Regions from separate parts of the Paraburkholderia sp. SOS3 genome, predicted to be linked through region 2. Evidence: riboswitches for the same ligand, from Rfam matches in the RefSeq annotation. Region 2 holds a riboswitch; the other holds the start of a gene.
The links. Region 2 has a riboswitch for cobalamin ahead of BTO02_RS31725 (CbtB domain-containing protein). Riboswitches for the same ligand answer to the same signal wherever they lie in the genome.
Positions count from the first base shown of each region.

Region 1: another riboswitch for cobalamin. It lies ahead of BTO02_RS29945 (cobalamin biosynthesis protein); the one in region 2 lies ahead of BTO02_RS31725 (CbtB domain-containing protein).

Region 1 is NZ_CP018812.1:2,196,845-2,203,481, reverse strand. Features, by position in the region: gene ribA (GTP cyclohydrolase II) at 1-615, shown strand, start outside; gene BTO02_RS29965 (hypothetical protein) at 654-815, opposite strand; gene bluB (5,6-dimethylbenzimidazole synthase) at 833-1,480, opposite strand; gene BTO02_RS29955 (cobyrinate a,c-diamide synthase) at 1,464-2,810, opposite strand; gene cobO (cob(I)yrinic acid a,c-diamide adenosyltransferase) at 2,814-3,416, opposite strand; gene BTO02_RS29945 (cobalamin biosynthesis protein) at 3,413-3,892, opposite strand; cobalamin riboswitch at 4,151-4,392, opposite strand; gene cobW (cobalamin biosynthesis protein CobW) at 4,907-6,022, shown strand; gene cobN (cobaltochelatase subunit CobN) at 6,081-6,637, shown strand, end outside.
Region 2 is NZ_CP018812.1:2,624,177-2,630,813, reverse strand. Features, by position in the region: gene nirB (nitrite reductase large subunit NirB) at 1-2,353, opposite strand, end outside; gene BTO02_RS31735 (dienelactone hydrolase family protein) at 2,831-4,063, shown strand; gene BTO02_RS31730 (histidine phosphatase family protein) at 4,205-4,810, opposite strand; cobalamin riboswitch at 4,867-5,011, shown strand; gene BTO02_RS31725 (CbtB domain-containing protein) at 5,051-5,278, shown strand; gene BTO02_RS31720 (CbtA family protein) at 5,293-6,036, shown strand; gene BTO02_RS31715 (LysR family transcriptional regulator) at 6,068-6,637, opposite strand, start outside.

The sequences.
Region 1 (6,637 bases), 430 kb from region 2:
GATCCGCATACCCAGGAATGCGTTGCGCTCGAAGCGCAAGCCACGCTCCCTACCCGATACGGCACCTTTACCTCGTATGTGTTCCGCGTCACCGACGGCGACGCCGAACATGTCGCGCTCGTCATGGGCGACGTCGCGGGCAAGCAATCGGTGCTGACACGCCTGCACTCCGAATGCCTGACCGGCGACGTACTCGGCTCGTACCGCTGCGATTGCGGCGAACAGCTGGACCTCGCGCTGCGCTATATCGCGGCTGAAGGATGCGGCGTGCTGCTGTATCTGCGCGGCCACGAAGGGCGCGGCATCGGCCTGACGAACAAGATCCGCGCCTATGCGCTGCAGGAGCAGGGGCGCGACACGGTCGAAGCGAATCTCGACCTCGGCCTGCCCGACGATTCGCGCGAATACGATTCGGCGGCCGCCATTCTGCGTGTGCTCGAGGTCACGTCGGTGCGGCTGATGAGCAACAACCCCGAGAAGTTCGACACGCTCGCCAAACACGGCATTCCCGTGTGCGAGCGCGTGGCGCTTGCCATTCCGGTGCGTGAAGAGAACGAGCGGTATATCCGCACCAAGCAGGCGAAATTCGGCCACTACTTCGACGAGAACGAGTAGCCGCTTGCGCGACTTGCCGCGTGAGCGAACGCGACGGCCTACCGGAAGCGCGGGTCGCCGCGCACATACCACCTGACCAGAATCGCGAAAACAATAAGCCCCATGAGCTTGCCGAACAAAGTCGGCGGGTAAAGGCACAGTGCCAGGAAGCAGACCAGCCAGACGACCTCTGCTGCCGATATTTTTCGTGGTTCTTTCATTTCGTTATCCGGTTCTGTCACGTCGCATCCGGCCACCGGTTTTCGAACACGCAATCGGCGAGCGGCGCGCGCGTCGCCCAGCGCTCCATTTCAAGCATCGGTTCCGGGTAATACTCGTCGATCTGACCCACGCAGAGTATCGCAACCGGCTGTGCGCCGTCAGGCATGCCCAGCAGCGCCCGTACTTCCGCGGGATCGAACAGCGACACCCAGCCGATGCCGATGCCTTCCGCGCGCGCCGCGAGCCACATGTTCTGGATCGCGCACGACACCGAGGCGAGATCCATCTCGGGCAGCGTGCGTCGGCCGAAGACGTGCGCGTCGCGTCCGTCCATCAACGCGACAACCAGCACTTCGGCACAATCGCGCATGCCTTCCACCTTCAGCTTCATGAACTCGTCGCGCCGCTTGCCGAGCGCGTCGGCGGTCAGTAGCCGCTCGCGTTCGACCGCGTCTTGCAGCGCGGCGCGCAGCGCCGCATCGGTGATGCGCGCGATGCGCCACGGCTGCATGTAGCCGACGCTCGGCGCGTGGTGCGCGGCGTCGAGCAGGCGCTGCAGCACGGCGGGGTCGACGGGGCCGCGCACGAAGTGGCGCATGTCGCGGCGTTCGTAAATGGCGCGGTAGACCGCCGCGCGATCGGCGTCGTTAAAACGCGTTGCCATGGAATAGTGCCGCGGTGAAGGCCGGATTCGACGGCCAGTAGATGTGCATATAGGTTGCGACGATCGGGCCTGAGCGGTAGACCGCTTCGCCGGCCGCGTCCGACTGCGGACGCGTCGCATGCAGCACGGGCGTGAGCGGCGTGCTCACGTGCGAGTAGTGGAACGTGTGACCGGTCATCGTGCCGAGCGGGCTGTCGAGCTGCTGCATGCCGAGCGCCGTGAAGCGCGTGCGCATCTGCACGTGGCCGGGCAGCAGGCCTAGCATCGGCGTCGTCGTGCCGTCGGCGGCCGTCAGGCTTTCGAGCAGGTACAGCATGCCGCCGCATTCGGCGAACACCGGTTTGCCGGCGGCCGCATGCGCGCGCACCGAGCCGGCCGCGCGCGCAGTGCGCGCGAGCGTGGCCGCATGCAATTCGGGGTAGCCGCCGGGCAGATAGAGCGCAGTGGCAGTGTCCGGCACCGGTTCGTCGGCGAGCGGCGAAAAGAAGCTGACGCGCGCGCCGAGCGTGTCGAGCAACGCGAGATTCGCCGGGTAGATGAATGAGAACGCGGCGTCGCGCGCGACGGCAATGTGGGCGCCTTCGAGCAGGCGCGGCAGCGCTGCGGGTCGCGCGCCGCTGCCGGGCCGCAGCGGATCCGATGCCGGCACCGGCGCTTGCGTCGGCCCGAACTGCACGGCGGGCGGCAACCGGGCGAGCGGCGTGCAGGCGAGCGCGTCGGCGGCTTGATCGAGCCGCTTGTCGAGGTCGACGATCTCCGCGGCCTGGTGCAAGCCAAGATGCCGGTCCGGCAATTCGATGTCCGCGGCGCTTGCGATCGAGCCCATCCATTCGAGGCCGGGCGGCAGCGCGGCTTCGAGCATCTGCGCATGCCGCGTCGACCCGACGCGATTCGCGAACACGCCGCGCATGGGCACATCGTCGCGATAGTGTGCGAGTCCGAACGCGACGGCGCCGAACGTCTGCGCCATGGCTTTCGCCGAGATCACGGCGACCACGGGCACGCCGAACGCAGCCGCCAGATCCGCGCTGCTCGGCGTGCCGTCGTACAAACCCATCACCCCTTCGATCAGAATCAGGTCCGCTTGCGCGGCGGCCTGTGCGAGCAGTTCGCGGCACGCGGCCTCGCCGACCATCCACAGGTCGAGCGACAGCACGGGCGCGCCGCTCGCGCGTTCGAGAATCATCGGATCGAGAAAGTCGGGGCCGGTCTTGAACACGCGCACGCGGCGCCCTTGCCGGCGATGATGGCGCGCCAGCGCGGCCGTGATCGTCGTCTTGCCCTGGCCGGAGGCAGGTGCGCTGATAAAGAGCGCGGGGCACTGCGCCATCGTTCAGAACTCCACGCCGCGCTGCGCCTTCACGTGCTGCTCGCGATACGGATGCTTGATCGCGCGCATCTCGGTGACGAGATCGGCCGCCTCGACGAGCGCATCGGGCGCATGCCGCCCCGTGACGACCACATGCAGCATCCCGGGCCGCGCGGCAAGCACGCCCAGCACTTCGTCGAGCGGCAGATAGTCGTACTTGAGCACCGTGTTCAGCTCGTCGAGGATCACCATTTGATAGTCGCCGCTTTCGATCATTCGTCTGGCTTCGGTCCAGCCTTTGCGTGCGGTGGCGATATCGGCGTCGCGGTTCTGCGTATTCCACGTGTAGCCGTCGCCCATCGTGATGAACTCGCAGTTCGGCAGGCTGCCGAGGAAGTCGCGCTCGGACGTATGCAACGCGCCCTTGATGAACTGCACGACGCCGAGGCGCATGCCGTGACCGAGCACGCGCACGGCCATGCCGAACGCCGCCGTGCTCTTGCCTTTACCGGTGCCGGTATTGACGATCAGCAGACCTTTTTCGATGGTCGCTTCCGCCTGTTTCTTCTCATGGCCTTCGCGGCGGCGCTGGGTCATGCGCTGATGCGATTCGGGGTCGGTTTTCATTGAGCGTCCTGATGGTGTTGTCGATGCTGGGTGCGTTCACGACCGAACGTTGCATGCGCAACGGAATCGACAATGGCGATGGCGACGGTCACGCCGCCTTCGAATGCGCGTTTCGGCGCAACGAGCCGCCCTTGCGGGGCGGCGAGCAGGGCGCACGGTTCGCACACGCCGTCGACGCCGACGTGCGCGCGCACGGCGCGCGAGGGCGCCGAAGTCTGCCCCGCGAAAACCGAGGCTGCGTTCGCGATCTGCTCGCGCGAAAAGGCGTGCAGCGGCAGCGCATGACGCGCGCAGAAACCGGCGATGCCGGCTTCGCGAGCCTTGATGTCGACGGTCGCGACCGCGCGGACGTCGTCGATGGAATGCGGGCCGAGCGCGCTACGCACGGCCGCATCGATCTGTTCGACGCTCGCGCCGCGCTTGCAGCCGATGCCGACGACGAGCCGTTTCGGCCGTGCGGTTATCGCATGCCTCATCGCGCGCCGCCGTGATGCGTTGGACAACGAGGCGCGAGAAAAAGCGCGCGCAGATTGGCGGCGCGAGGTGCGGTCGTACAAGGAGCCGCGCCGGCAAGCGCGTAATGAAGACGTGTCATGCAATGCCACATAGCGTGCACGGCGGCGAGCGGTTGCTTAGCAGTTTGCAAAGCGGTTGCAAAGCCGTTGCTAGCGGTTGCGCCATGCGTGGGCGCCCGTATCCGTCCCCCGCGGAACCGGCGACTGGCGACCGTGACGTTCGCCCCCTTGCATCCGGCCGGTATCCGGGCTGACGGCCTCATGCGCTTCGCCTTCCCATCGGCGGACGGCCGAAAGTGGCATCGAAGCGCATGCGCGGACATGGAGTCCGCAGGCCGCTTACCGTTGGCGGGGACAGCACAGGTTGGGCGCGTGCAGCATGCAACCGCGCTTTCCTGTTTCCCGTTTAACCGCATGCGAGCACTACGCGCATAGGCGGCACCGGACGCGCGCATACGATAGCACATGAACGCATCGCCGCCAGGCACCGGGCGCATCGGCATACGTGGCCGATCGCCGCTCCCGGGCGCGAAAACCGAAGCTCGATGATCGGTTCGTTTCTTGACGCCTCCCCGCCCCGCGCCTACACTCGCAGCCACTTCTGGTGCTCGCGCGCGCCGTCCGGCGTGTGCAGTTAAACGGGAAACAGCGGGCCTGAACCTGTCGAATGCGGCTGCCGCGTAGCGGCTTCAGGTCAACCTGTGCTGCCCCCGCAACGGAAGGCGAGCGCATCGCGGTTGCCGCGGTGCAGAGCCGGCTTCGAGGTCCGCGCGCAAGGCCGCGCGGGCAGAAAAACCACTGCGCGAGAAACTGTTCACTCGCGTGGGAAGGTGAAGCGGCGCTCTCGCCAGCCCGGATACCGGCCGGAAGACCAGGGTTGATGCCGCGGGGTTGCGGCGTTCCGTCCACTTCTTCGCGTGCTCGATGTCGCTCCTTGTGTCGTACATCGCGCCGCGTTCACATCGTAAAGTCGCCATGCAAACCCAGATGCGCAAAATTCCTGTGACGATCGTCACGGGCTTTCTCGGCAGCGGCAAAACCACGCTGCTACGCCATATTCTCCGGCACGCCGGCGGACTGCGGGCCGCTGTGATCGTCAACGAGTTCGGCGAACTCGGCATCGACGGCGAAATCTTCAAAGGCTGCGGCATCGGCTGCGACGACGAAGGCCGCGAAATCGAAGGCCAGCTGTACGAGCTCGCGAACGGCTGTCTGTGCTGCACCGTGCAGGAGGAATTTTTTCCCGTCATGGAAAAGCTCGTCGAGCGCCGCGACCAGATCGACCACGTGCTGATCGAAACGTCGGGCCTCGCGCTGCCCAAGCCGCTCGTGCAGGCGTTCAACTGGCCGTCGATCAGGAATAGCTTCACCGTCGATGCGGTGGTGACCGTCGTCGACGGGCCGGCCGTTGCGAGCGGCCAGTTCGCCGAAAATCCGCTCGCTGTCGACGCGCAGCGCAAAGCCGATCCGAATCTCGATCACGAGTCGCCGCTGCACGAGCTGTTCGAAGACCAGCTGTGCGCGGCGGACCTCGTCATTCTGAACAAAACCGATCTGCTCGACGACGCGCGAGCGCAAGCGGTCGAAGCGACCATTCGCGAAGAGATTCCGGCGCAAGTCAAAGTGGTGCGCGCGCAGAACGGCCAGCTCGATCTGCATGCGCTGCTCGGGCTCGAGTCCGCGTCGGAAGAAACGATTCACCTGCGCCACGATCATCATGGCTCGGCCGATGACCCCGACCACGTCGACCACCATCACGACGAGTTCGATTCGGTGGTGGTCAGCGCATACGCGCCGTCGCGCGAAGCAATGATCGCCGCGCTGCAACGCGTGGTCGAGCAGCATACCGTGTATCGCGTCAAAGGCTTCGCGGCGCTGCCGGACGCGCCGATGCGTCTCGTGATCCAGGGCGTCGGGCGCCGTTTCGACAGCTATTTCGATCGCCGCTGGCGGCCGCAGGAGCAGCAGGGCGACGCGACCGCGAGCCCGCACGCGAGCCGTTTCGTGATGATCGGCGAGGACCTCGAGCAAGCGGTATTGCAGCGCGCGCTCGACGAAGCGCTGCGCATGCACGCGGCCCAACAGGCTTGACAAGGCTGCCCGCGCGCCACCGCGCGTGCGGGCGCCACTCACACGAGGCGGCACGAACATGCATTTGCTGCGCACCACGCCGGGCGGTTTCGTCGACGACACGCAGGGTGTGATCCGGATCGACCAGCGGCCCGCGGAGATCGTCGTGCTGAGCTCGGCCGATACGACGCTGTCGCTGCTCGCGAGCGTCGTGCCGCGCCTGCCCGCCGGTTTTCCGAGCGTGCGCCTTGCGAACGTCACGTATCTGCGGCAACCGGCCTCGGTCGACTTCTATATCGAAGACGTGTTGCAGCATGCGCGCGTCGTCGTTGTCGATCACCTCGGCGGCGAAGCGTACTGGCCGTACGGTATCGAACAGGTGGTCGCGCTCGCAGAGCGCAAGCGGCAGACGCTCGCGATGTTCTCGGGCGACTTGCAGGAAGATCCGAACCTGCTTGCGCGCAGCACCGCCGATGCCGCGTTGTGCCATCGGCTCTGGCGGTATCTGCGCGAGGGCGGGCCGCACAACGCGGAAGGGTTCTTGCGCTGCATCGCGTGGCGCGCGCTCGGCTTCGGACGCGAGCCCGCGCTGCCGGTGCCGCTGCCCGCGGCCGCGCTTTATCACCCCGCACACGA
Region 2 (6,637 bases):
CGAGCGAATAGAGCAGCCGTTCGTAGAGCGCCTTGCGGCTCGCCGCATCCTCGACCACTTTCTGTTTCACGTAGTCGAGCCCGACGCGTGCGATGTAATGCACGGTGCGGTCGAGGTAATACGCTTCTTCGCGATAGAGCTGCAGGAACGCACCGGTGTATTCCTTCACCTCGTCCGGCGTCTTCACCTTGACGAGGAACTGCGCGACTTCGGTCCTGATGCCGCCGTTGCCGCCCACATACAGTTCCCAGCCGCTTTCGACCGCGATCACGCCGACGTCCTTGATGCCGGCTTCGGCGCAGTTGCGCGGACAGCCCGACACCGCGAGCTTCGTCTTGTGCGGCGACCACATATTGGCGAGCATGGTTTCGAGATCGATGCCCATCTGCGTGCTGTTTTGCGTGCCGAAGCGGCAGAACTCGCTGCCCACGCACGTTTTCACGGTGCGGATCGACTTGCCGTATCCGTGGCCCGACTTCATGCCGAGGTCTTTCCATACGTGCGGCAGATCCTCCTTTTTGATGCCGAACAGGTCGATCCGCTGGCCGCCCGTCACCTTGACCATCGGCACGTTGTACTTGTCCGCCACGTCCGCAATGCGGCGCAGTTCGGCCGAGTTCGTCACGCCGCCTTTCATCTGCGGGATCACCGAGAAGGTGTTGTCCTTCTGGATGTTCGCGTGCACGCGCTCGTTGACGAAACGGCTTTGCGGATCGTCGACGGCTTCGCGCGGCCAGGTCGACAGCAGGTAGTAGTTGATCGCGGGGCGGCACGTCGCGCAGCCATTCGGCGTGCGCCATTCGAGGAAGTCGTAGACCTCGCGGTGCGTGAGCAGATGGTGGTCGCGAATCGCCTTGCGCACTTCGCCGTGGTTGCGATCGGTGCAGCCGCACACGGCCTTCGTCTTCGGCGGCTCCTGGAAGTTTGCGCCGACCGTGCTCATCAGGATCTGTTCGACAAGCCCCGTGCACGAGCCGCACGAGCTCGACGCCTTCGTGTGCTTCTTCACGTCGTCGAGCGTAAACAGGCCCTTTTCGGTGATGGCCTTGACGATCGTGCCTTTGCATACGCCGTTGCAGCCGCACACTTCGTCGCTGTCGGCCATCGCGGCGGCGCGGCTTTGTCCCTGCACGCCCGCATCGCCGACGCTCGATTCGCCGAACATGATGTGGTCGCGCAGCTCGCCGAGCTTGCGGCCTTCGCGCAGCAGCCTGAAGTACCAGGCGCCGTCGGCGGTGTCGCCATACAGGCATGCGCCGACGAGCTGGTCGTCCTTGATCACGAGTTTCTTGTAGACGCCGCCCGCCGGATCGGACAGCACGATTTCCTCGGTGCCCTCGCTGCCCATGAAATCGCCCGCGGAAAAGAGGTCGATACCGGTTACCTTCAGCTTCGTCGACAGCACCGATCCTTTGTAGCTGCCGATGCCCATCAGCGCGAGATGGTTCGCCGCGACCTTGGCCTGTTCGAAGAGCGGCGCGACAAGGCCGTACGCGATGCCGCGATGGCTTACGCATTCGCCGACCGCGTAGATGCGCGGATCGTAGGTCTGCAGCGCATCGCTGACGACGATGCCGCGATTGCAGTAGAGGCCCGCTGCTTCCGCGAGAGCGGTATTCGGGCGGATGCCTGCTGCCATCACGACGAGGTCCGCGGGAATCGCGTCGCCGTCCTTGAAGATCACGCCGGTCACTTCGCCTGCTTCGTTGCCCGCGATTTCCGCGGTCGCCTTGCTGAGCAGAAACCTGAGGCCGCGTGCTTCGAGCGAGCGCTGCAGGAGGCGCCCCGCGGTCGCATCGAGCTGCCGTTCGAGCAAGGTGTCGGCGAGGTGCACGACGGTCACCTCCATGCCGCGCAGCTTCAGACCGTTGGCGGCCTCGAGCCCGAGCAGGCCGCCGCCGATCACGACGGCATGACGTTTCACCGCAGCCGTGTCGATCATCGTCTGCGTATCGTAGATGTCGCGATAGCTGATCACGCCCTTGAGCGTGTTGCCGGGCACTGGCAGGATGAACGGCGTCGAACCGGTCGCGATCAGCAGACGCTCGTACGGCGCCTCGGTGCCGTCGGTGGCGATCACCTTGCGGCGCACGCGGTCGATCTTCTCGACGGTCTTGCCCAGGTGCAGATGAATGCCGTTCTGCTCGTACCACTCGAGCGGATTGAGCACGATGTCGTTGAAGCTCTGCTCGCCGGCCAGTACTGGCGACAGCAGGATGCGGTTGTAGTTCGGGTGAGGTTCGGCGCCGAAGACCGTGATGTCGTATTGATCGGGGGCGATCGTCAACAGTTCTTCGAGCGTGCGAATGCCGGCCATGCCGTTGCCGATGACGACGAGTCGGGGTTTGCTCATGATGTCCGTTCTGCCGAGGTATCGCGCAGCGGGGGGCGAAACCCGATGCAGCGCACGTCGAACGCCATTGCCCGACTGTTGTCTGCCGAAACTCCGCTTCATGCGTTGCTCTGTTGCGGGCGTTTGCGGCCGTATCTTGCGCGGATCGCGTTCGCCGATGGCGAACGTTGGTTCCGCTTGCGCCGCCCGCGTCTTTGCAGGCAACTCACCGCTTAAAGCAACGGTCGTGCCATTGAGCAGCAAAGCGGCAATTCCTTGTCCGGCAAGGCATTTGGCGCGCCGGTCACGACTTTTGTATTGCACCGCAGCAGTGCGCGAAATCAGCGATGCACTGAATTAGCGCGAGAACGCGCCGATGCGATGCCCGAATGTTTTTTGCTTTCCGATCGATGACGGCTGGAATAAGTGCTTTGTCTGCACGTTCTCCATACGACGGGCTTTCACACATTACAGGCCGGTGTGACAACAAGATGGACGATGGACGATTTGATTGAAATTGCCGCGAGCCATGGCCGGAGTTTCACAGGCTATCTCGCATTGCCCGCGCATAGACCGGCGCCGGGGCTCGTGCTGCTGCACGACGACTATGGCATCGACGAGCCCATCAAAGCGATGGCGCGGCGTTATGCCGAAGAAGGTTACGTGGTCGTCGTGCCCGATCTTTACTGGCGGCTCTCGCCGCGCAAGTCGTTCGACCGTTACGGCGGCGACGCCGCGCTCGCACGCGAACGTAACCGGCTTCTCGAGATCGATCATGCGATCGACGACATCAATTCGACCTTCGAAGCATTGCGCGAACATCCGGCGCAGGACGGCAAGGTCGGCGTGCTCGGCTTTGGACCCGGCGGTACGCTCGCGGTGCTCGCGGCAGCGCATACCGACGTCGACTGTGCGGTCGGCTACTGCGGCGCGGCGCTCGAAGCTCACCTCGGCGAGGCGCGCCGTCTGCGCTGCCCGGTGGTGCTGCATCTGTCGGGGCGCATTTCGTCGGCGCACGACGTGCTCGTGCGCGGCAAGATTCGCGCGGCGTTCGAGTACAAGCCGGGGGTCACGATCCACGAATACGACTGCGGCGAGTCGTTTACCGTGCCCGGCCCCGAATTCGACCGTCCGTCGGCGGCGTTGTCGTATTCGCGTTCGTTGTCGCTGCTCAAGAAGACGATGGGGCCGATCTATGCCATCGAACGCGTATGGAAGCGGCACTCGTATCACAAGTACGTCACGCGCGACGCCGAGGCCGTGATGGCGACGATGGTCGACGATCCCTACTTCAACGACGTGCCGACGATGACCGGGGGTGTCGGCCACGAGGAACTCAAGCGCTTCTATATCGAAGAGTTCATGCATTCGTTTCCACCCGACGCGCAGCATGTGCCGGTGTCGTTTACGGTCGGCGTCGACCGGATCGTCGACGAATTCGTGTTTCGTTGTACGCACACGTGCGAGATGCACTGGATGCTGCCCGGCGTCGCACCGACGGGCAAATACTTCGAAGTCGCGATGGTCGCGGTGATCTGCTTTCGCGGCGACAAGATCGACAACCTGCATGTGTATTGGGATCAGGCGACCGTGCTTGCGCAGATCGGCATGCTCGATGCCGAGGGTTTGCCGGTAGTTGGCATCCAGTCGGCGCGCAAGGTGCTCGATATTGCGCGGCCAAGCGATTCGCTGATACCGCGAATGAGCGGCGGAGACGATAAGCCCGGTTGAAGCGGGTTTTTCCGCGATGCGCGCAGCCGCCGGCTTGCGAGGTGGTGCGCGACGATACGGGCGCGCCGTCTGAAGCGACATTGACCGAATCGTCTGTCGGCCCTTTGGACAAGGCGCACTGCGTGTCAGGCGTTTTTTGCGTTACGGGTGCGGATTCGCTTGCGCATGAGGCCACCACGTCCAGCCGCGCTTCGAACTGCGCAGCCCGATCGTTGTGAGCGGCGCAATTTCGATTTGCGTGAATGCGGCGGGCGGCGCGTGCAGCACATGGATGAGCGCCGCGCGCAGCACGGCCGCATGTGTAATGGCGACGACCGCGCGACCGGCCGGGTCATTGCTCGCTAGCGCGTCGAGCCATGCGCCGACGCGTGCCAGAACCGCTTCGAACGACTCGCCACGCGGCGGCGCTGCAGCAGGATCGCGCAGCCACGCGTCCAGGGCCTGCGGCGCCTGCGTCGCGATCTCGGCGACGCGCATGCGTTGCCATTCGCCGTAGTCCGTATCGGCAAGCTCGGTGGCAACGGTGGCATCGAAGCCGAACGCCCGAGCCGTGTCGCGCGCGCACGCTGCAGGACTGGTCAGCACGCGTACTTCGTCCACGCCGTCGAGTGCGAAGCGCACGCGCTGAGCGAAGGCGTTCGCTTCGGCGAGACCGCGCGCATCGAGCGGCTCGTTCGTGTCTGCGAACGTCGCGCTGCGTTGTGCCGCGGTCGACGCGTGGCTGACCAACCAGAGACGTGTCTGCATGTCGTTCCATGTGCATCTGCATGCGCAGGGTGCGCTGTTTTGCGCGGCCCGCGAAAAGCTCTCGGGGGTCGCACAGTTTAGCGCGTAGAATGAGCGCTACTCGAAGCGCGGAAGCCGGTGCAAGTCCGGCGCGGTCGCGCCACTGTAATCGGCCACATCGTTGGTCCGGAAGTCAGACCCAGCTTCGTGCCTTTTCTGCAATCGTCTATCGGGGCGCGTAACCCCAGGGAGATATCCGTCATGTCCGACGCAGTTTTCAAGCCGCTCGACACACTCGAACCCGCCGCCGAGCCCACCCCCATTCCGCTGCGCGAATTATTGCCGTGGGTTGTCTTCGGCGGCCTGCTGCTGTTGCTTGCGCTCTATTTCGTCGGCGCGGAAGAGGGCGCGACATCGCTGATCCCCGGCATGTACGTGCACGAATTCGTGCACGACGGCCGCCATCTGCTCGGCTTCCCCTGCCACTGACGCAGGAGCGAACCATGGTAGGTAAATTGCTGGTGCGCGGGATGCTCGCGGGCATCGCCGCGGGGTTGCTCACGTTCGGTCTGGCACGCGTGGCCGGTGAGCCGCAGGTCGATCAGGCCATTTCATTCGAGGAAAAAGCCGACGCGGCGAAGGGCGAAGCACCGGAGCCTGAACTCGTGAGCCGCGGCACCCAGGCAGGGCTCGGTCTCTTCACCGGTGTGGTCGTGTATGGGGCCGCAGTGGGCGGGCTCTTTGCGCTGACCTTCGCGTATTTTTACGGCCGCGCCAAAAAGCTCAGTGTGCGCGAACTGTCCGCATGGCTCGCGCTCGGCGCATTCATGGCGATTGCGATCGTGCCGGCGCTCAAGTATCCGCCAAACCCGCCGTCGGTCGGCGACCCGCAGACAATCGGCTATCGCACCGGGTTGTACTTCCTGATGATCGTCATTTCGCTGACCGCGCTCGTGTTTTCGATGAAGGTGCGCCGCCGCGCGATTGCACGCTTCGGCGTATGGAACGGGTCGATCCTCGCGGGGCTCGTATTCATTGCGATTATCGCGGCCGTGCAAGCCGGTTTGCCGGAGATCAACGAGGTGCCGGCCGCGTTTCCGGCGGTCGTGCTGTGGAAGTTCCGTGTTGCCGCACTCGGCATGCAGGCCGTGTTGTGGACGGCGCTCGGCTTGCTGTTCGGAGCATTCGCCGAACGCTTGCAGCGCGTGTCGCGCGCCGCTCGGCCGCAGCGGCGCCTCGCGGGTTGAACGGGTGGCTTGGGTTAAAGCACAGAGCACGCTATCTCGCTTCTGCGGCCTGCACGGCAAACGCGTGCAGGCCGTTTTTGTCGGGGCCCTGTTCGACCAGTTCGAGAAACCGCGCAAGACAGGGGTTCCGGTTCGTCGACAGCCATACGAGCACCTGAGAGATCGACGGTGCCTGCGCAAGCGGTTTGAACGTCACCCCCGCCAGTTGCGCGCGTTGCATCGACGCGGGCACGAGCGCGACGCCGGCGCCTTCATCGACAAGACTCAGGACTGTCTGCTGCAAACGCACCTCGAAGCGCACGTCGGGCTCGAAGCCACCCGTGCGGCAATGCTCGACGATGGTCGTATGCAGCCCTTCGCCGACTTCGCGCGCGGCGATGACGAATGGCTCATGCGCAAGCTGCGCAATCGACACCCGCCTCGCGCGGGCAAGCCGATGCCGGCGCGGCAGCGCGACGCACAGCGGTTCGGTCAGCACAGTGCGTGCGGCAAGCCCATGCGGCGGCGCGCCCGACAGCATGATCGCCGCATCGAGTTGCCCGTCGAGCACCTGCGGCGCGAGATCGTTCGAGACGATTTCCCGCAGATTCAGCGCGACATC